DNA from 3 places in the Clavibacter sp. MX14-G9D genome. Region 3 is predicted to be linked to each of the others. Evidence: predicted binding sites of a transcription regulator. Region 3 holds the regulator's gene; each other region holds the start of a gene.

Region 1 (6,828 bases), on a different contig from region 3:
CCCGAAGGACATGGAGCGCCACCGCTACGACTTCTCCTTCTCGGGCCTCAAGACCGCGGTCGCGCGCTGGGTCGAGAAGCGCCAGGACGCCGGCGAGCCCGTGCCCGTGGCGGACGTCGCCGCGAGCTTCCGCGAGGCCGTCGTCGACGTCCTCCTCACCAAGGCCGTCGCGGCGTGCGTCGACCACGGCATCCCGCGTCTCCTCCTCGGCGGCGGCGTGGTCGCCAACGCGCGGATCCGGGAGGTGGCGGCCGAGCGGTGCCGGGCGGCGGGCATCGAGCTGCGGATCCCGCCCCTGTCGCTCTGCACCGACAACGGCGCGATGATCGCGGCGCTCGGGGCGCGCCTCATCGAGGCGGGGCGCGCGCCGTCGGGCCTCGCGTTCGGCGCCGACTCGACCCTCCCGGTCACCGTCGTCCAGGTCGGCTGAGCCGGTCCGGATCCGGTCCCGATCCGGTGGTCCCCCGTCCGGGGCCATTTCCGCGAGCCTCTAAACGCGGGGGCGATGTCACGGTATGTTCCCAGGGACGAAAGGAACGACCATGACCGATCCGCAGAACCCGGACCGCTCCTCCGACGACTTCCCGCCCGCGCCCGGCCAGCCGTCCTACCCGGCTGCTCCCGCCGCCGGATCCGGCTCGCCCTACGCGGCGCCCTACCAGCCCGGCCCCGGCGGTGCGCCCAAGAAGGGCCTCGCCATCACCTCGATGGTGCTCGGCATCGTCTCCGTGGTGCTGTCGCTCCCGCTGTGGTTCCTCACGTTCTTCGTGGGCATCGCGGCGATCATCACGGGCCTCCTCGCGCGCAAGCGCAACCCCGGCACCAAGGGCTTCTGGCTCACCGGCCTCATCCTCGGCATCGTGGGCGTCCTCGTCAGCATCGTCGTGGTGCTGGTCGTCGTCGTGTTCGTGAACACGGCGATCCAGAACGGCGAGATCAACGGCACCCCGCTCCCGACGGCGCCGTAGCACGTCCGGCACGCACGCACCATCGCACCACCACGACGCGGTCGTCCCCTCGGGGCGGCCGCGTCGTCGCGTCCGGGAGGGGAGCCGGCCTCAGCCCGCGTCGACCCCGTGCCGGTCCGCGAGGATGGCGACCCGCCGGCCGCCCACGCGCGTCGCGATGAGCGTCGCCGACGCGTCCCCCTTCAGCTGCAGCCGCGTGCGCAGCCGGGCCGGATCGACGTCGACGCCGCGCTTCTTGATCTCCAGCGTCCCGATGCCGCGTGCCCGCAGCTCCCGCCGCAGCCGCTGCTCGTCGAGCGGCAGCACCTCGCGCACGCGGAACCCGCGCGCGAACGGGGTCGCCTGCTCCCGGTCGGCGGTGATCCACGCGATCCCCTCGCCGACCATGCGGCCGTCGAGCGAGCGCGCGAGGTCGCCGATGAGCCGGGCGCGGATGACGGCGCCGTCCGGCTCGTACAGGTGCTCGCCCAGCTCGCCGAGCTCCGCGTCCGCGCTGTCGGCCGCGGACACGAGCTCCGACGACGACGCCCCGCTGATCACGAGCGCCGCCCGCCGCACGCCGTCGCGACGCGTGGGCCCGAACCACAGCCCCATCTCCACGGCCTGCCCGTCGACGGAGACCCACTGCGCCTCCGCCTCGTCGGGGATGAGGTCGCGGTCGAGGCCGGGCCCGAGCTTGATGCCCGCGGGGTGCCCCGCCGCCAGCTCGAACGCCTGCGTGAGCGTCGGCGAGTATGCCGCGGGGTCCGAGATGCGCCGGGTGGAGGAGTGCCCGTCGGTGCGCCGCGCGGGGTCGAGGTAGACGCCGTCGACGCGGCCGGCGTCGAAGCCCTCGGCCGTGCCCTGCTCGACCTCCGCCTCGGGGAAGGGCGCGAGGTTCCAGCCGGCGACCGCGGCGGTCACCTCGTCGCGCTCGACGGCCGTGACGCGGATCCCGATGGCCGCCATGGCCATCGCGTCCCCGCCGATCCCGCAGCCGAGGTCGGCGACGTGCGCCACGCCCGCCTGCTGGAAGCGCCCGGCGTGCTGCGCGGCGACGGGGAGGCGGGTCGCCTGCTCGAGCCCGGCCTCCGTGAAGAGCATGCGTCCGGCGAACTCGCCGAACTTGGCGCGGGCGCGGGCGCGCAGCCGGGACTGCGTGAGGACGGCGCTCACCAGCGCGGGGGAGTGGCCCTCGCCGCGCAGCGCGGTGACGATCCGGACCGCGTCGTCGCCCGGCCGCGGCTCGGGCAGGCTGTCGAGCAGGCGGAGCCCCTCGAGGGAGAGCACCTCGCGGAGGTCGGTCTGGTCCATCCGCCCACCGTACCGAAGCGGCTCCCCACCGATTGGCACTCGCGTTGCACGAGTGCAAGCCCAGCCCGTAGAATCTCACCTGGCACTCTCCCCCGGGGATTGCCAATCAGTCTTGTCCCTTAGTCACGAAGGAAGAGGTCAACCGTGTCGGTCTCCATCAAGCCGCTCGAGGATCGCATCGTCATCCAGCAGGTCGAAGCCGAGCAGACCACCGCGTCTGGTCTGGTCATCCCCGACACCGCCAAGGAGAAGCCCCAGGAGGGCGAGGTCGTGGCCGTGGGCCCCGGCCGCATCGACGACAACGGCAACCGCGTCCCGCTCGACGTCGCCGTGGGCGACAAGGTCATCTACTCCAAGTACGGCGGAACCGAGGTCAAGTACGACGGCCAGGACCTCCTCGTCCTCTCCGCGCGCGACGTCCTCGCGGTCATCGAGCGCTGACGCTCGTCGTCTAGCGACACCGCACCACCCGGGAGCCCGGCCGACGCGTTCGGCCGGGCTCCCGTGCGTCCGGCGGCCGATCCGGCGGGCCGACGCCGGTCGCGGGGCTAGCCTCGGGAGGTGACGCACCCCGCCCCGGAGACCTCGACCCGCACCGGCCTCCTCGCCGCCGTCGGCGCCTACGGCCTGTGGGGGGTCCTGCCGGTCTTCTTCCTCCTCCTCGTGCCGGCGGGGGCCTTCGAGATCGTCGGCTGGCGCATCCTCTTCTCGCTCGTCGTCTGCGCCCTCGTCATCACGGTCGCGCGCCGCTGGTCGCACGTGGTCGCGATCGTGCGGCGCCCGCGGATCCTCCTGGGCCTCGGGCTCGCGGGGCACCTGATCCTCGTCAACTGGACCGTCTACGTGTACGGCACGCTCTCGGGCCACGTCGTCGAGACCGCGCTCGGCTACTTCATCAACCCGATCGTCACCGTGCTCCTCGGCGTCGTCCTCCTGCGGGAGCGCCTGCGTCCGCTGCAGTGGACGGCCGTCGGGCTGAGCGCCGTCGCGGTCGCCGTCATCGCGGTCGGCTACGGGCAGCTCCCGTGGGTCTCCCTGGCGCTCGCCGGGTCCTTCGGGCTGTACGGCCTCGTCAAGAAGCGCGTGAGCGGCCAGGCGGACGCGCTCTCGGGCCTCGCGCTGGAGACCGCCTGGCTCGTGCCGGCCGCCACGACCATGCTCGTGGTCACCGGCGCGGGGGCGGGCCTCACGATCGGCACCGTCTCGCTCGGGCACACGCTCCTCCTGGTGAGCACGGGCGTGGTCACCGCGGGTCCGCTCCTCCTGTTCGGCTTCGCGGCGGGTCGCCTGCCGCTGTCCGTGATCGGGCTCACGCAGTACCTCGCGCCCCTGCTGCAGTTCGCGTTCGGCGTCTTCGTGATGCACGAGGCGATGCCGCCGGAGCGCTGGGCGGGCTTCGCGATCGTCTGGGCGGCGCTCGTGCTGCTCACGATCGACATGCTCCGCACGGCGCGTCGCGCCGCGTCGCCGTCCGCGCCCATCCGGAGGGATCCGGCGGTGGTCGAGGGCATCTGATTCGGATCCCGTCGCGCATTCCGCGAAAGGTAACGATCGGGTCGCGTTACACGCCGGAAATGCCGATGCATTGTGTCCGTCTCACGCGCGCCCTAGGGTCGCACCAGGCGAGGCGCGCATTCGCGTGCCTCATGCACCACATTCCCGAGCATCACCACACACATCCATAAGGAGCACCATGAGCGCATTCGGCAGGGCTTCGGCCTCCCGCTCACGATCCGCCCGCACCGCCCTCAGCGCCGTCACCATCGCGGTGGCCGGCGCCCTCGTCCTGGCCGGCTGCTCCGGCGGCAGCGGCGAGAGCGGCACCGGAGGCACCACGGGCGACGGCGGCCTGGAACTCAAGATCGGCACGATCCTTCCCCAGACCGGTTCGCTGGCCGTCCTCGGCCCGCCCGAGTTCGCGGGCGTCCACCTCGCCGAGCAGGACATCAACGACGCCGCCGCCGGCATCACGGTCACCGTCACCGACAAGGACTCGGGCGACACCACCACCGACATCGCGAGCCAGTCGGCCACGTCGCTCATCGCGGACGGCAACAGCGCCATCCTCGGTGCCGCGTCCTCCGGCGTCTCGAAGACCTTCATCGACCAGGTCACGCAGGCCGGCGTCGTCCAGCTGTCGCCGGCGAACACCTCGCCCGACTTCACGACCTACGAGGACGACGGCTACTACTGGCGCACCGCCCCCTCGGACGTGCTGCAGGGCCGCATCCTCGGCAACAAGATCCTCCAGGACGGCAAGACGAACGTCTCCATCCTCTACATGAACGACGCGTACGGCACCGGCCTCCGCGAGAACATCAAGAAGACGCTCGAGGAGGGCGGCGCCACCATCGCCGCCGAGTCGGTGTTCGAGCCGTCCGCCACGGACTTCAACAGCGCCATCACGTCGGTGCTCGCCCCGAACCCCGACGCGCTCGTGGTCATCTCGTTCGACGAGATCAAGACGATCGCCGACCAGCTCGCGTCCAAGGGCTTCGACTTCGCGAACTTCTACGGCACGGACGGCAACTACGGCGTCATCAAGGAGACCGACACCAACGTCGACATCGCGGGCGCCCAGTTCACGAACCCGGGCGTCGAGGCCAAGGAGGACTTCCAGGGTCGTCTGCAGGACATGGTCAAGGCCGACGGCGACCCCGAGCTGACCGTCTTCAGCTACGCCGCCGAGTCCTACGACGGCACGACGCTGCTCGCCCTCGCCGCCCTCCAGGGTGGCGCGACCGACGGCGCGACGCTGAAGGACAACCTGCAGTCCGTCTCCGAGGGCGGCACCAAGTGCGAGTCGTTCGCCGACTGCGCGAAGCTCATCGCCGACGGGGAGGACATCGACTACGACGGCATCTCCGGCCCGATCACGTGGGACGAGAACGGCGACCCGACCGAGGCGTACGTCTCCGTCTACAAGTACGAGGAGGGCAACGTCCAGACCTTCTCCGAGCAGGTCTACGGCAAGCTCGACTAGCACCGCACCCCGCACGACGCACGAGCCCGAGGGCCCGGTCCGGAAGGACCGGGCCCTCCCGCGTGCCCGGCGCCTGCACGCAGCCCCAGCGGCCTCCGCGCACCGGCGCGGGCGGACGCGCGGCACCGGCCGCAGGCCTCGCAGCTGCGCAGGCGTGCGCGCGTCGGAGGGGACGCGTCGTGGCGCCATGACCGCACGGCCGGGACCGCTGCCTGCCGCCACGAGGGCCCTGCGGGAGCTGAGGATCACGGTGCCGCGCCGTCAGCTCGCCGTGGCCGCGAGCACGCGCTCGGGGACGTCGGGGCGCGGCGCTGACCGGCGGGGGGCGATGCCGTGCCTGATCACGCACGCACGCACGCTCGCATGCACGCTCGCCCTGAAGCTCCACGCACGCCGCCGCCCGCCGGCCGGACGTCGCCGCCGGCCGCGCGCCGCGCACACGACGACGCGGCACCCCCGTGGGGATGCCGCGTCGGATGGTGCGAGGAGCGGGAGATCAGGGCTGCGGTGCCGCCTTGGCCTTCTCCTGGTCGGCGGCGAGCGTGCCGAGGTACAGCTCGATGACCTTCGGGTCGTTCATGAGCTCGCGCCCACGGCCCTCGTAGGCGTCCTTGCCCTGGTCGAGCACGTAGCCGCGGTCGCAGATCTGCAGGGCCCGGCGGGCGTTCTGCTCGACGATCATGACCGAGACGCCCGCGCGGTTGATCTGCGCGACGTTGATGAACGTCTCGTCCTGGCGGACGGGGGAGAGGCCCGCGCTCGGCTCGTCGAGGAGCAGCACCGTCGGGTCCATCATCAGCGCGCGCGACATAGCGACCATCTGCCGCTCGCCGCCGGAGAGGGACCCGGCGCGCTGCTTGAGGCGCTTGCCGAGCTCCGGGAACAGGTCGGTGACGAACGCCAGCCGCTCCTTGTACATCCTGGGCTTCTGGTACACGCCCATCTGCAGGTTCTCGTCGATGGTGAGGGTCGGGAACACGTTGTTGTTCTGCGGCACCATGCCGACGCCGCGGGACACGAGCTTGTCGGCCTTCAGCCCGGTGATGTCCTGGCCGTTCAGCTCGATGCTGCCGCCGCGCACGTTCACCTGGCCGAAGATCGCCTTCAGCAGCGTCGACTTGCCGGCGCCGTTCGGGCCGATGATGCCGACGAGCTCGCCCTTGTCGACGTGCACGTTGCACCCGTTGAGGATGTTCACCCCGGGCAGGTAGCCCGCGTGGAGGTCGGTGGTCTGGAGGACCCGCTCTGCCGTCACTTCTCTGCCGCTTCCTTCTCGATCTCTTCCTTGACGAGGTCGGACTCCATGTCCTTCGCCACCTCGCGCTGGCCGGTGAGCGTGCCGAGGTCGGTGTCGTGGTGCGCGCCGAGGTAGGCGTCGATGACGGCCGGGTCGCTCATCACCGTCGAGGGCGGACCCTCGGCGACGATGCGGCCCTCGGCCATCACGACGACCCAGTCGGCGATCTCGTTGACCATGTGCATGTCGTGCTCGACGAACAGCACGGTCATGCCCTCGGTCTTGAGGTCGAGGATGTGGTGGAGCAGCGACTGCGTCAGCGCCGGGTTGACGCCGGCCATGGGCTC
Region 2 (6,575 bases), on a different contig from region 3:
ATGGAGCCGACCGCGCCGGCCGCGCCGGACACGAAGACGACGTCGCCCTCGCGGATCGACGCGATGCGGGTGAGCCCGACGTAGGCGGTGAGGCCCGTGAGCCCGAGGACGCCGAGGTGCGCGGAGGACGCGACGCCCGGGACCTCGGGGACGGGACGGAAGGCGGCGGCCCGGCCCTGGGCGACGTCGCGCCAGCCGAGCATGTGGCTGACGAGCGTGCCGACGGCGAGGTCGTCGGAGCGGGACTCGACGACGCGGCCCACCGCGGATCCGGTCATGGCCTCGTCGAGCCCGAACGGCGGGACGTAGGAGGGCACGTCGTTCATGCGGCCGCGCATGTACGGGTCGACGGAGATGAACTCGTTCTCGACGCGCACCTCGCCGTCCTCGAGGTCGGGCAGGTCGACCTCGACGCGGCGGACGTCGTCGGGGGTGGGCTCGCCGGTGGGGCGCTTCGCCAGCTGCCACTGGATGCTGCGTGACGTCATGTGTCTCCTTCGTTCCGGGGTGCGGGCGGTCGGACGACCGGCCCGCGGCGCTCGTGGCGCGGCCCCACCCAACCACCGCCGTCTGGATGCCGCACCCAGCGAGCCGTGGCCTCGTGACGGGCGCCCGCTACGCGCCGGTCGCGGCGCTCCGCTCGGCGACGTGCGCGGCGAGCACGTCCCGCACGCTCGTCCACCGGGCGTCGCCGAACGGCGCGCGGTCGACGTGCCGCAGCTCGGCCTCGCCGCTGTACATGCTGACGAGGTACTGCATGCCCTGCCAGGCGGGGAAGGTCTCCTGCTCGTCTCGCCCGACCCGGCGCATGGCCCTGCTGGCGGCGGAGAGGACCCCCGTGGTGCCCGCCCACTGCAGCGCGAACGGCCTGCCCATGATCTCCGTCATGGTGCGCGCGATGTCCCGGGCGGTGACCCGGTCGCCCGCCACCTCGACCACGCGCGGCGCGTCGTCGTCGAGCGCCACCTGCGCGACCACGCGGGCCGTGTCGTCCTTGGTCGTGAAGTCGAGCACCTGGTCGGCGGACGACCAGTACAGGACGCGGTGCCGGTCGAACAGCACGATGGGCGCCTGGCCGGTGAGCATGTCGGCGAACGCGCCGTTGAGCACGGAGGTGGCGCGCACGGGTGCGGCGTCGAGGTCGGCCGCGAACTCGCGGCGCAGCTCGAAGTTGCGGTTGCTGCCGGGCGTCACCCGCCGGTAGTCCGAGGAGTAGTCGGAGGGGATGAAGCGCGGCACGCCCGCCGCGACCGCGGCCGCGAGGAGGGCGCGCTGGGCGCCGAGGATCACGGACCGGGCGCCGCTGACGGCGGACACGACGACGCGCGCGCCCTCGACCGCGTGGACCAGCGCCGCCGGGTCGGTGTACGCGGCCTCGACGACCTCGACGCGGGGCTCGCCGGCCCACGCCTCGACGGACGACCGGGCGCCCGGGCGGGTCAGCACCCGGACGGACGCGTCCCTGGCGAGGAGCTCGCGGACGATGCGGCGGCCGAGGTCGCCGGTGGCGCCGGCCACGACGACGGGCGGGGACGCGGGGGTGGATCCGGATGCGGGGGTGCTCACGAGGGTTCTCCATCTGCGGGTGGTCGGCGCGCCGGGCGGCGCGAGCGGTGGGGGGCGGCGACGGGCTGCTCGAGCGCCTCGCCGGTGTCGGGGAGGCCCGCGGCGGCATCGCCGGCGCCGAGGGCGACGCGCGCGAGGAGCCGCCGGAGGACGATGCGCTCTTCGGCGTCGAGGTCGCGCATGAGCACGTCCTCCACCTCGCCGAGGGCCACGCGGGCGGTCGCGAGCAGCGCCCGGCCGGCGTCGGTGGGCACGACCCGCCGGATCCGGCGATCGCGCGGATGCGGCTGCCGCTCGACGTGGCCGCCGTCGGCGAGTGCGTCGATGACGTAGGTCATCTGCGTCTTGTCGATGCCGAGCCGCTGCGCGAGGGCGAGCTGCGAGGCGGGCTCCTCGGTCGTGATCGCGACGAGCACCTGGTACCCGCGGGGGCCGCCCGGCACGTCGGCGACGGCCGTCTGCGCTGTGCGCGCGAACCCCTGGTAGACCGCCTGGAGCGACCAGCCGAGCTGCGTCTCGATCCCGCCCGCGTCCCAGTCGATGTCCGCGGCGTCCACGTCGACGTCGTGGTCGGGTGCCGAGGTGGATGCGCTCATGCGGAGATCATATCCCGCGCAGATCGTCTCTGCGCGAGATGATCTCAAGATCGTCGGCCATCCGCGGCCGGGTGCGCATCAGCCCCCGAACGGCCGCAGCGAGACCGACTCGAGCGTGCCGTCGCGCGTCTGGTCGACGACGAGGCGCACGGCCCGGGCGACCGAGGCGGGGTCCAGGTACCGCGTCTCGTCGTACTCGCCCCCCTCCTTCGCGCGGAGCTCCCGCTGCATGTCGGTGGCGACGCGGCCCGGGTGCACGCTGGAGACGCGCACGCCGTTCGGGCGCTCCTCCTCGCGGAGGGCGTCGCCGAGCGCGCGGAGGGCGAACTTCGACCCTGCGTAGACGCCGCCGGTCGGGTTGGCCGTGAAGCCGGACCCGGAGTTGACGAGCACCACCTGGCCGCCCGCCGCCCGGAGCGCCGGGAGGAGGACGCGCGTGACCTCGGCGACGGCGAAGACGTTGACCTCGAACACGCGCCGCCATTCGTCGACGGGCGTCTCCCCGACCGCGTCGCCGCCGATCACGCCGGCCGAGTGCACGAGCACGTCGAGCCGGTCCAGGGCGGGCACGCCGTCGGCGAGGCCGCCCGCGGCGAGGTCGGCGGCCCACCCCACGGCGTCGGGGAGCGTGGCGGCGAGCGCGTCGACGGCTTCCCGGTCGCGTCCGTGGACGATGACGCGGTGGGTGCGGGCGAGGTCCTGGGCGACGGCGCGGCCGATGCCGCGCGTGGCCCCCGTGACGAGGGCGACGGGGCGGGCGGTGTCGGTCATGGGTCCTCCTGGGGCGGCTCCGGGGTCGGCTCCCAGGCTAGCGAGGGCGCCGCTCCCCCTCGTCGGGCGGGGTCCGGGGCATGACGTAGCGTGAAGGGGATCCGGCCGTCGCGTCACGAGCGAGGGCTCGCCACCGCCCGCCGTCCGCCGTCCGAGGGGAACCGCCCGTGCACGCCCGCTTCCCCGCCAGCCTCGAGGTGCTGCGCCAGGAGGCCCGCGACGAGCTGGACGCCGTCATCGAGCACCGGTGCCGGAACGGCGACGACCCGTGGGAGGTCATCCCGCAGCTGCCGACCGTGGACGAGCACGTGGTCGCGACCCTCCGGCAGGACGCGCTCGAGGCCGACGGGATGGCCGAGGAGCTCGCCCGGGTGCGGCACCCGTCCACCGCGCCCGGCGTCGTCGCGCGCTTCGAGTACCGCCTGCTGCGGGGCATCGCACTCGAGCACCCGGACCTCTCGCGCGCGGTCTGGACGCTCATCGGGCGCATGGAGCGCGACCTCCGCCGCCGCTGACGAAGAGGTGATCAGGGCTGCATTCGCCCTCGGCGAACCACTTGGCACCCGTGCAGGTCGAGTGCTAATCTCGACGTAGTTGAGCCGAGGGGGCTCAACCCGCAGATCACCAGTGAGGAGTCGACCATGAACATGACCTTCGATCCGTTCCGCGAGCTGGACCGCGCGATGGGCGCGCTGGCCGAGACGCGCCAGGCGAACCGCCCGATGCCCATCGACCTGCACCGCGAGGGCGACACCTACGTGCTGGCCGCCGACCTCCCGGGCATCGACCCGGGCTCGGTGGACATCGACGTGGACGGCCAGCTGCTCACCATCCGCGCCGAGCGCACCCTCGCGGGCGACCCGGGCGTCCGCTGGCTCACCCGCGAGCGCGTCGCCGGCACCTTCCTGCGCCAGCTCACGCTCGGCCAGGGCATCGACACGGAGCGCATCTCGGCGCACTACGCCAACGGCGTGCTCAGCGTCACCATCCCGGTGAGCGAGCGGGCGAAGCCGCGCAAGATCGCCGTCACGTCCGACGACGGGTCCGGCGAGCAGCGGGCCGAGACCCTGACGGTGGGATCCGCGGCGCCCGCCGCGAGCTGACCCGGTCGCACGCGGCCCGGCCCGGCCGCGGCGCAGCCCACCTCGAGGAGCCGCCGTCCGCACACGCGGACGGCGGCTCCTCGCCGTCTGCGGGGCGCCGGGACCGGAGCCGCCCGCGAACGTCAGCCGTGCCGCGGCCGGAGCCCCGCGTGGACGGCGAGCGGGTTCCGCAGGGAGCCGTGGATCTGCAGCACCGGATCCGCGAGGTCGACCATGCGCCGGTTGTCCCGCAGCTGCAGCCGGTTGAGGCAGGAGCGCGCGAACGACGGGGTGAAGAGGTCGCTCCGCGCGATCCGGGCCGCGAGCTCCGGGTGCGCGCGCTCGTGGTCCGCGAGCGCCTCGGCGGCCACGCGCCAGAGCCCGTCGGGCCCGAGGTCCTCGCGGTCCGCGACGAGGGCGGCGGCGAAGCGCAGGAAGCCGTCCATCACGTCCGTGAGCACCGTGAGGGTCCGCTCGTCGTCGGGCACGCCGAGGCGGATGCGCCGGACGTCCTCCGGGAGCTCGCGATCCGGGTCGAGCAGCGCGACCTCCTCGGCGATGTCCTTCATGAGCACGCGCACGACGACGTGGTCGCGGAGCACGAGGATCACGTTCTCCCCGTGCGGCATGAACGCGAGGTCGTGCGCGAGGAGCGCGTGCGCGATCGGCACCAGGTACGCGTCGAGCCAGCTCCGGATCCACGCGGCCGCGCCGACGCCCGACGCGTCGATCAGCGCTCCCAGGACCGTGGCGCCCTGCCCGTCGACGTGCAGGAGGCTCGTCATGCTCATCAGCCGCTCGCCTTCCGCGAGCCCTGGCACGGGCGACTCCCGCCAGAGCGCGGACAGCATCTTGGTGTGGGAGTGGCCGACCGGCAGCGCGCGGTCGACCCGCTCGTCGCGCACGCCGACGGCCGCGACCTCCCGCAGGATCCCGAAGCCGAGCCGGGCGAACTCGGGGTCGCCCGTCACGAGCGCGTGCACCCAGTCGTTGATGGCCGGCGTCACCGCCATGTAGGCCGGTGACAGGCCCCGCGTGAACCCCATGTTGAGGATGGAGAGCGACGTCTTCACGTAGCAGCGCTCCGGGGTCGTGCGGTTCGCCCAGGTGCGGATGGACTGCTGCGCGCCGTACGCGTCGTCGCCCGTGCCGAGCAGCACGATGTCGCGCCGGGCGATGAGCCCCGCGAAGGTCACCGTGACGACGTTCTCCCACTGCCACGGGTGCACCGGCACGAGCACGCGCCGGGCGGGGTCGATGCCGAGCGACGCCATCCGCGCGCGGAAGCGCGCACGGGCCGGGGCACCGAGCTCGGCGTCGAGGAAGGCCTCCCGGTCGAGGCCGTCGATCGCGGTGAACCGGGCGAGGCGCTCGTGCACGGCGAGCCAGAGGATGCGCACGTCCTGCCCCGCCTCCGGCGCGTACCGGTCGTGGTCGTCGAGGTCGAAGCCGATGCGGCCGTTCGTCGCGACGAAGCAGGGGTGGCCCTCGTCCATGGTCGACTCCACCTCCGCGTAGGACGCCGTGAGCAGCCCGCGGGCGTCGGGCACGTCCCGCAGGCGCGAGAAGGCCGCGGCGGACAGCGTGCTGTTGAGCTCGTCGAGGTAGACGGGCAGGACCTCGTCGGTGATCCCCAGCCGGTCGCGGAGGTCGAGCACGAGGTCGGTGGCGTCGAGCTCGGCGGGAGCCCCGTCCACCGTGCGCCGGATGCTCGCCTCCTCGACGTCCCAGTGGTCGAGCTCGAGGACCCGCGCCCGGAACGCGTACGCGCTCCGCCCGTCGCCGCTCGTGACGCGGTACGCGGCCCGCTCCCGGGGGTCGTGCGGGCGCCGGGGAGCGCCCGGCGGCACGTCGGGGTCGACGCGCTCGGGCCGGATGAGCAGCTCGTGCGCGAACTCGGCGAGCGCCTTGCGGACGAGGTGGCGGGTGGCGGCGGCCCAGGCGTCGGGCCGGAGGTGCGCGGCGGGGTGGACGCCCGGGGCGGCCTCCGCCGTGCGGTCGGGGGTGGGGGTCATGGCGTGTCCGTCCGGAGGTGGGGCGTCGAGGGGCGTCCCCTCGACGGGCGTGGCGTGCAGGAGGTCGTCGCGCGTGGCGACGCTGAGGAGCGCGTGCTTCGAGCCGAGGTCGACGACCCGGAGGGGCTGGAAGCCGACGACGGCATTGAGGCGCTGGACGGCCTCGTTGCGGACGTCCGGCTCGACGACGAGGCGCCGGACGGCGGGATCGCGCAGCAGGTGCGCGACGACGTGCCGCATCACGGCGGTGGTGAAGCCCGGCAGGGGGCCGCCGGACGGCGGCGCGACGAGCAGGTGCATGCCGCGGTCCCCGGGGAGCGGGTCGAGGTGCGCGCCGATCGGGTCGTCCGCCGGGTCGTAGGCCTCGACGAGGAACGCGGGCACGCCGTCGTGGAGGCCGATCCATGCCTCGCGGCGCGGATCCGCCGCGAGGGACCGGTACGCGTCCCGCACGTCGTCGAGGGTCGCGTGCTGCATCTGCCAGAACCGGGCGCGCGGCGCGGTGACCCAGCCGTGGACGAGCGCCGCGTCGGCGTCGGCGTCCA
Region 3 (6,828 bases):
TGCGGCCGCGCGACTGCACGATGGCCTCGCTCAGCACGTCGGACAGGGTCCGCGCGTCGTCCTCGCCGAGCCGTCGGGCGCTCGTCTCGATCTCCTGGGGTTCCACGTGCTGTCCGTCCTCCACCATCGCCACGACCTCGTCGATGAGCCGGCGGGCGGACGCCACGCCCGCCCGGGTGCCGACGAGCGTGATCTCGTTCCCGCGGACCCGGACGTCGACGTCCGGGTGCTCGCGCTCGATCTGCCGGAGCAGCCGGTCCTGCGGCCCGAGGAGGCGCACCATGAGCACGCCGTCCATCGTCGCCGTCTGCTCGACGCGGTCCTCCGCGTCCGCGGACGCGCCGCCCCGCGGGTCAGAGCCCGACATGGTCCTCCGAGCCGCCGAAGCCGCCCATCACGTGCGCGTGCACGTGGAAGACGGTCTGCCCCGCGTCGGCGCCCGTGTTGAACACGAGCCGGAACTGCCCGCCGACGCGCTCGGCCGCGACGCGCGACGCGACCTCGACGACCTCCGCGAGGAGCCCCGGGTCGCCCGCGGCGAGCTCCACGACGTCGCGGTAGGCGCCCGACTTGGGCACGACGAGGACGTGCACGGGGGCCTTCGGCGCGATGTCCTCGAAGGCGATCACGCGGTCGGTCTCCGCGACGATCTCGGCCGGGATCTCGCGCGCGGCGATGCGCTCGAAGACGGTGGGCTCGGGGGCTGTGGTCATGCGCCCAGCCTACGCGCGACCTGCGGCGTCACCAGCGACCGAGGGCGGCGTTGACGAGCGCGAGCGCCGCCGGACCGGCCGTGGAGGTGCGCAGGATGCCGGAGCCGAGTGCGACGGGCATCGCCCCGGCGGCCCGGAGCGCCTCGACCTCGGCCGGGCTGATGCCGCCCTCGGGCCCCACCACGAGGAGCACGTCGGTCGGGGCGCCGCCGTCGGCCGTCGTCAGGTCGAGCCCGGACAGCCGGGCTCCCGCCGTCGGGTCGAGCACGAGCACGCGGGCGGTCGCGGCCCTCCGCACGAGGTCCCCCGTCGTCGCGAGCGGCTCCACCTCGGGCACGCGCGGTCGGATGGACTGCTTGACCGCCTCGCGGACGATGGCGCGCCATCGGTCCCGGCCCTTGGCGACCTTCGCGCCCTCCCACCGGGAGACGGAGCGCTGCGCCTGCCACGGGATGACCGCATCCACGCCGAGCTCGGTCGCCGCCTGGACGGCGAGCTCGTCACGGTCGCCCTTGGCGAGCGCCTGCACGAGCACGACGCGCGGGGTCGGCTCCGGGTGCACCTCGACCGAGTCCACCCGGAGCTCGAGGCGCTGCGGCTCCACCGCCGCGACGGTGCCGGCGGCGATGGTGCCGCGGCCGTCCCCGACGAGGATGCCCTCGCCGGCGCGGACGCGGCTCACGGTCACGGCGTGCCGGGCCTCCTGGCCGGCGAGCACGATGAGGCGGCCGACCGCGAGGTCCGACGCGCCGATGTCGTCGGCCAGGTAGAAGTGCGCCACGGTCAGACGTTGAGGAAGCGGTCGCGGAGCTTCTGGAAGAGGCCCTGCTGGAAGTGCGCGAGGTGCGGCGCGGGCGCCTTGTTGCGCTTCGCGAACTGCTGGATGAGGTCGCGCTCCTTGTGGTCGAGCTTCTGGGGCGTGACCACCTGGATGCCGATCTTCAGGTCGCCGCGCCCGGAGCCGCGGAGCTTCGTGACCCCGCGGCCGCGGACCGTGATGATCTCCGCGCTCTGGATGCCGGGTCGCAGCTCGAGGTCCACGGCGCCGTCGAGCGCCTCGATGTGCGCGTCGCTGCCGAGGATGGCGTCGACCATGCTCACCTCGACCGTGGCGAGGAGGTCGTCGCCGTTGCGGCTGAACACCTCGTGGTGCTTGACCTTGATCTCGAGGTAGAGGTCGCCGTTCGGGCCGCCCGCCGGGCCGACCTCGCCGGAGCCCGGCATCTGCAGGCGGAGGCCGGTGTCGACGCCGGCCGGGATGTCCACCGGCACGGTGCGGCGCGCGCGGACGCGGCCCTGTCCCTGGCAGGTGGGGCACGGGTGCGGGATGACGGTGCCGTAGCCCCGGCAGGTGCCGCAGGGGCTCGACGTCATGACGTTGCCGAGGAGGGACCGCACCTGGCGCTGGATGCTGCCCGACCCGCGGCAGATGTCGCACGTGACGGCGCTCGTGCCGGGCTGCGCGCACGAGCCCTGGCAGGTGTCGCAGACCACGGCCGTGTCGACCTCGAGGTCGCGGTGCACGCCGAAGATGACCTCGTCGAGCTCGACCTCCACGCGCAGCAGCGCGTCCTGGCCCCGCTCCTGCCGGGAGCGCGGACCCCGTCCGCCGCCGCCCTGCTGGCCGCCGAAGAAGGTCTCGAAGATGTCCCCGAAGCCGCCGAAGCCCTGGCCGCCGCCGCCGAAGCCGGCCTGCGGGCCGAGGTCGTACTGCTGGCGCTGCTGCGGATCCGACAGCACGTCGTAGGCGTGCGTGACGAGCTTGAAGCGCTCGGCCGCGTCGGGGGCGTCGTTGACGTCCGGGTGGAGCTGGCGCGCCTGCTTGCGGTACGCCTTCTTGATCTCCTCTGGCGTCGCCTCGCGGCTCACGCCGAGTACTTCGTAGTGGTCAGCCACGTGGGGCCCTTCGGTGGTGATGGTCGTGGGGAACAGGGGCGGTGCGCCGGCGTGCGGACGTCACCGCTCCTCGAGCAGGCGCGAGAGGTAGCGCGCGACCGCGCGCACCGACGCCATGTTGGTGGAGTAGTCCATGCGGGTCGGCCCCAGCACGCCGAGGCGTGCGAGCACGCCGCCGGAGGAGCTGTAGCCGCTGGTCAGCACGCTCGTCTCGCCGAGGCCGAACGGCGCGTTCTCGCGGCCGATGCTCACGGAGACGCCGTGCTGGTCGGCCTCCATCTCGCCGAGCAGGCGCAACAGCACCACCTGCTCCTCGATGGCCTCGAGGACGGGCGAGATGCTGCCGGGGAAGTCCCGCTCGGTGCGGGCCAGGTTCGCGGACCCGGCGAGCAGCAGCCGCTCCTGCCGGTTGGCGAGCACCTGCTCCACGAGGGTGCCGGCGAGGACCGACGCGGCCGCGCGCTGGTCGGGCTCCACCTCGTCGGAGAGCGTCTCCAGCCGCGTCGCCGCCTCCGCGAGCCCGAGGCCGCCCACGGCCTGGTTGATGCGCGTGCGCATCACCGCGAGGAAGGCGTCGTCCGGGTCGCCCGCGAGCTCGACGACGCGCTGCTCGACGCGGCCGGTGTCCGTGATGAGCACCGTGAGCACGCGGGTCGCGGAGAGCGCCACGAGCTCGACGTGCTTGACGTGGCTGGTGGCGAGCGACGGGTACTGCACGAGCGCGACCTGGTTGGTGAGCTGCGCGAGGAGGCGCACGGTGCGCGCGAGCACGTCGTCGAGGTCGACGGACTGGCCGAGGAAGACGTGGATCGCCTGCCGCTGCGCCGGCGTGAGCGGACGCACGTCCGCGAGCTGGTCGACGAAGAGGCGGTAGCCCTTGTCGGTGGGGACACGGCCCGACGACGTGTGCGGCGCCGCGATCAGCTCCTCCTCCTCGAGGAGTGCCATGTCGTTGCGGATGGTGGCGGCCGAGACGCCGAAGGCATGGCGCTCCACGATGGACTTGGAGCCCACGGGCTCGCGCGAGGACACGTAGTCCTGCACGATCACCCGGAGGACGTCGAGCCCGCGTTCCGAGACCATGGCGGCTCCCTCCTGGCACTCGTCGGTTCTGACTGCCAATCGTACCGCCTGGATCCGCGTGCCCGGCATTGCCGGTCGCGCGTCGACGGCGGTACCGTGAGGAGGCCAGGTCCTGCCCGGCCCATCCACGATCCACCGCGATCCGCCGGCCGTCCGGCGGACGCGCGCACCGAGAGGCACCCGGCGATGACCGCACCCGACCCGCACCCCTACGGCGCTCCCGCCCCGCTCACCCCGAGCGAGGACCGGCTGTGGGCGTCCCTCACGCACTTCCTCGCGATCCTCGTCGTGCCGTCCTTCATCGTGTGGCTCGTGTTCCGCGAGCGCGGCCGCTTCACCGACCAGGAGGGCAAGGAGGCGACGAACTGGACCATCAACGTGGTCGGCGCGCTCGTCATCCTGAACGTGCTGCAGGCGATCTTCGTCGTCATCCCGATCCTCGGCATCCTCATCAGCGTGCTGCTGGGCCTCGTGATCTTCGCGGTGGTCGTCGTCAACATCGTCTTCGCGATCATCGGCGGCGTCCGCGTCCAGAGCGGCCGTCCGTACCGCTACCCGCTCAACATCCGGTGGATCAAGTAGGCGGTCGCCGATGAGCGCCCGGATCCGGCACGTCGCCATCGACTGCCGCGACCCGCACGCGCTCTCCCTCTTCTGGGCCGGCGTGACCGGCTTCGCGGAGGACCCGGACGACCCGAACCTCCCCGGCGAGGACGCGGCGTGGCTCGGCGACCCCGTGTCGGGGCTCGGCATCATCCTGCAACGGGTGGACGCGCCGAAGACCGGGAAGAACCGCGTGCACCTCGACCTGGCTCCCGACGACCGGACGCGCGACGAGGAGGTCGAGCGCGTGATCGCGCTCGGCGCCGCGCTCGTCGCCGACCGCCGGAACGCCGACGGCAGCGGCTGGGTGGTGCTCGCCGACCCCGAGGGCAACGAGTTCTGCGTGGAGCGGAGCGACCTGGAGCGCGAGTCCGGCGACGAGGTCGGCGCGGTCGTCCTCTGAGCCGAGCCGACGGACGGCGGACCGGCCGTGGGACCGGCGCGCCGCCCGCTCAGTCCTCGAGGAGCCGCCGCACGACGGCGTCGGCCAGCAGGCGCCCCGGCAGGGTCAGGACCAGAGTGCCCGCGAGCGCGGCGCGGGGGTCCACGAGCCCGTCGGCGATGAGTCCCGCGACCTGACGACGGCCCTCGGCGGTGAGCGTGGGGATCGCGAGCCCGTCCCGGATGCGGGCGCCGAGGAGGACGCGCTCCACCTCCCGCGTCGCGTCGTCGAGCGTCTCGCGGCCCGCGCCCGGCGAGGCCCCCGCGAGCACGCGGTCGGCGTACGCGGCCGGGTGCTTCACGTTCCACCAGCGCACGCCGCCCACATGGCTGTGCGCTCCCGGGCCGACGCCCCACCAGTCGTGGCCCTGCCAGTAGGCGAGGTTGTGGCGGCTGCGGCGGCCGCCGCGCGCCCAGTTGCTCACCTCGTACCACTCGTACCCGGCCTCGCCGAGCATCCGGTCGGCGAGCTCGTACATGTCCGCCTGCAGGTCCTCGTCGGATTCGGGCACCTCGCCGCGTCGGATCTGCCGGGCGAGCTTCGTGCCCGGCTCGACGATCAGCGCGTATGCCGAGAGGTGGTCGGGCTCCTGGGCGATCGCCTGCTCGAGCGAGGCGCGCCAGTCGTCGAGGGTCTCCCCCGGCGTCCCGTAGATGAGGTCGAGGCTCACCTCGAGGCCGGCGGCCCGGGCGCCCCGGACCACCGGCGCGATGCGGGCAGGGTCGTGGGTGCGCTCGAGCGTCGCCAGCACGCGCGGCACGGCCGACTGCATGCCGAAGGACACGCGCGTGAACCCGCCCGCCGCGAGGGCGGCGAGGTAGGCGTCGTCGACGCTGTCGGGGTTCGCCTCGGTGGTGACCTCGGCGCCGTCGGCGAGGCCCCAGGTCTCCCGCACCGCGTCGAGCATGCGGACGAGGTCGTCGACGGGCAGGAGCGTCGGCGTGCCGCCGCCGAGGAACACGGTGGAGGCGCGACGCGCGGGGACGCCGGACTCCCGGAGCGCGGATCCGGCGAAGCGCACCTCCTGCACGGCCTGCGACGCGTAGTCGGACTGCTTCACGCCGCGGAGCTCGGGTGCGGTGTACGTGTTGAAGTCGCAGTAGCCGCAGCGCACGCGGCAGAAGGGGACGTGCAGGTACACGCCGAAGGCGCGCGCGTCCGCGCCGTCGGCCGCGGAGGCGGGCAGGAGCCCGTCGGCGGGGGCGGGATCGGCGAGGGGCAGGGCGGACGGCATCCGTCCATCATCCCCCGGCCCGGGCCCGCCCCGGTCCGCGGCCGTCCGGTCGGGCGCCGCTGCTCCGGCAGGATGGGGGCATGACCGACGCCCCCGCTCCCCGGCCGCTGCACGTCCTCTGGGACGTCGACGGCACCCTGCTCCTCAACAGCCCGCGCTCCGGGAGCATGTACCACCGCGCCATCGAGCGGGCGGCCGGCGAGGCCCTCGAGGACCGCACCGTGCACGCGCACGGCAAGACGGACGGGCAGATCATCTGGGAGACCCTCGCGGTCTACGGGCTGCCCGAGACCCTGCACCCTGCGGTGCGCGGGCACCTCGAGGAGATGTCGCGCGTCGAGCACTACGGCCCGGGCCGACGCGAGGTGCCGGTCGGCGTGCCGCGCCTCGTCGCCGTCGTCGCCGCGCGCGGCTGGACCAACGCGCTCCTGACCGGCAACTCGCCGCTGCGGGCGCGGTACAAGCTCGACGGGGCGGGCCTGGACGTCGACCTCTTCGACTGGGACGCGTCGTTCTTCGGCCACGAGGCGCGGATCCGCAGCGACCTCACCCGCCGCGCCGCCGAGGCGCTCACGGGCGCGCGGGTCGTGATCATCGGCGACACCCCGGCCGACGGCGTGGCCGCCGAGGCCGCGGGCTTCCCCTTCGTGGCCGTGGCCACCGGCGCCTACGGCGTGGACGCGCTGCGCCTGCCCGACGCCCACGCCGCGCTGGTGGTCCCGGACCTCGCCATCGGCCACGACGAGGTCATGGCGTACCTCGACGGGCTCGCGGCGAGCTGACGCGCGCGCGCCGCCGCGGATCAGGCGGAGGCGACCGCCGGGTGCAGCGCGCGCAGGTAGCGGCGCATGAAGACG

Evidence for each region. Region 3 encodes HrcA, which represses chaperone genes, less so after heat shock. Its sites were predicted from a motif close to TTNGCACTCGNNNNNNNCGAGTGCNAA; they were not measured.
Region 1: the regulator HrcA is predicted to act here: its motif matches at 2,294-2,320, upstream of groES (co-chaperone GroES).
Region 2: the regulator HrcA is predicted to act here: its motif matches at 3,490-3,516, upstream of Q6969_RS10545 (Hsp20/alpha crystallin family protein).

Annotation. Positions count from the first base shown of each region.
Region 1 covers NZ_JAVCVL010000011.1:5,458-12,285, reverse strand. Annotated here, with positions in the region: gene tsaD (tRNA (adenosine(37)-N6)-threonylcarbamoyltransferase complex transferase subunit TsaD) at 1-430, shown strand, start outside; gene Q6969_RS02430 (DUF4190 domain-containing protein) at 543-968, shown strand; gene Q6969_RS02425 (class I SAM-dependent methyltransferase) at 1,059-2,261, opposite strand; gene groES (co-chaperone GroES) at 2,406-2,702, shown strand; gene rarD (EamA family transporter RarD) at 2,823-3,776, shown strand; gene Q6969_RS02410 (ABC transporter substrate-binding protein) at 3,955-5,244, shown strand; gene Q6969_RS02405 (ABC transporter ATP-binding protein) at 5,741-6,499, opposite strand; gene Q6969_RS02400 (ABC transporter ATP-binding protein) at 6,496-6,828, opposite strand, start outside.
Region 2 covers NZ_JAVCVL010000125.1:40-6,614, reverse strand. Annotated here, with positions in the region: gene Q6969_RS10570 (NADP-dependent oxidoreductase) at 1-488, opposite strand, end outside; gene Q6969_RS10565 (NmrA family NAD(P)-binding protein) at 616-1,566, opposite strand; gene Q6969_RS10560 (MarR family transcriptional regulator) at 1,563-2,162, opposite strand; gene Q6969_RS10555 (SDR family oxidoreductase) at 2,241-2,933, opposite strand; gene Q6969_RS10550 (hypothetical protein) at 3,101-3,448, shown strand; gene Q6969_RS10545 (Hsp20/alpha crystallin family protein) at 3,575-4,036, shown strand; gene Q6969_RS10540 (GNAT family N-acetyltransferase) at 4,159-6,575, opposite strand, start outside.
Region 3 covers NZ_JAVCVL010000064.1:1,067-7,894, reverse strand. Annotated here, with positions in the region: gene Q6969_RS07505 (PhoH family protein) at 1-367, opposite strand, end outside; gene Q6969_RS07500 (histidine triad nucleotide-binding protein) at 354-713, opposite strand; gene Q6969_RS07495 (16S rRNA (uracil(1498)-N(3))-methyltransferase) at 742-1,494, opposite strand; gene dnaJ (molecular chaperone DnaJ) at 1,497-2,609, opposite strand; gene hrcA (heat-inducible transcriptional repressor HrcA) at 2,670-3,692, opposite strand; gene Q6969_RS07480 (DUF4870 domain-containing protein) at 3,879-4,274, shown strand; gene Q6969_RS07475 (VOC family protein) at 4,285-4,698, shown strand; gene hemW (radical SAM family heme chaperone HemW) at 4,748-5,971, opposite strand; gene Q6969_RS07465 (HAD family hydrolase) at 6,052-6,753, shown strand; gene Q6969_RS07460 (DUF1990 domain-containing protein) at 6,774-6,828, opposite strand, start outside.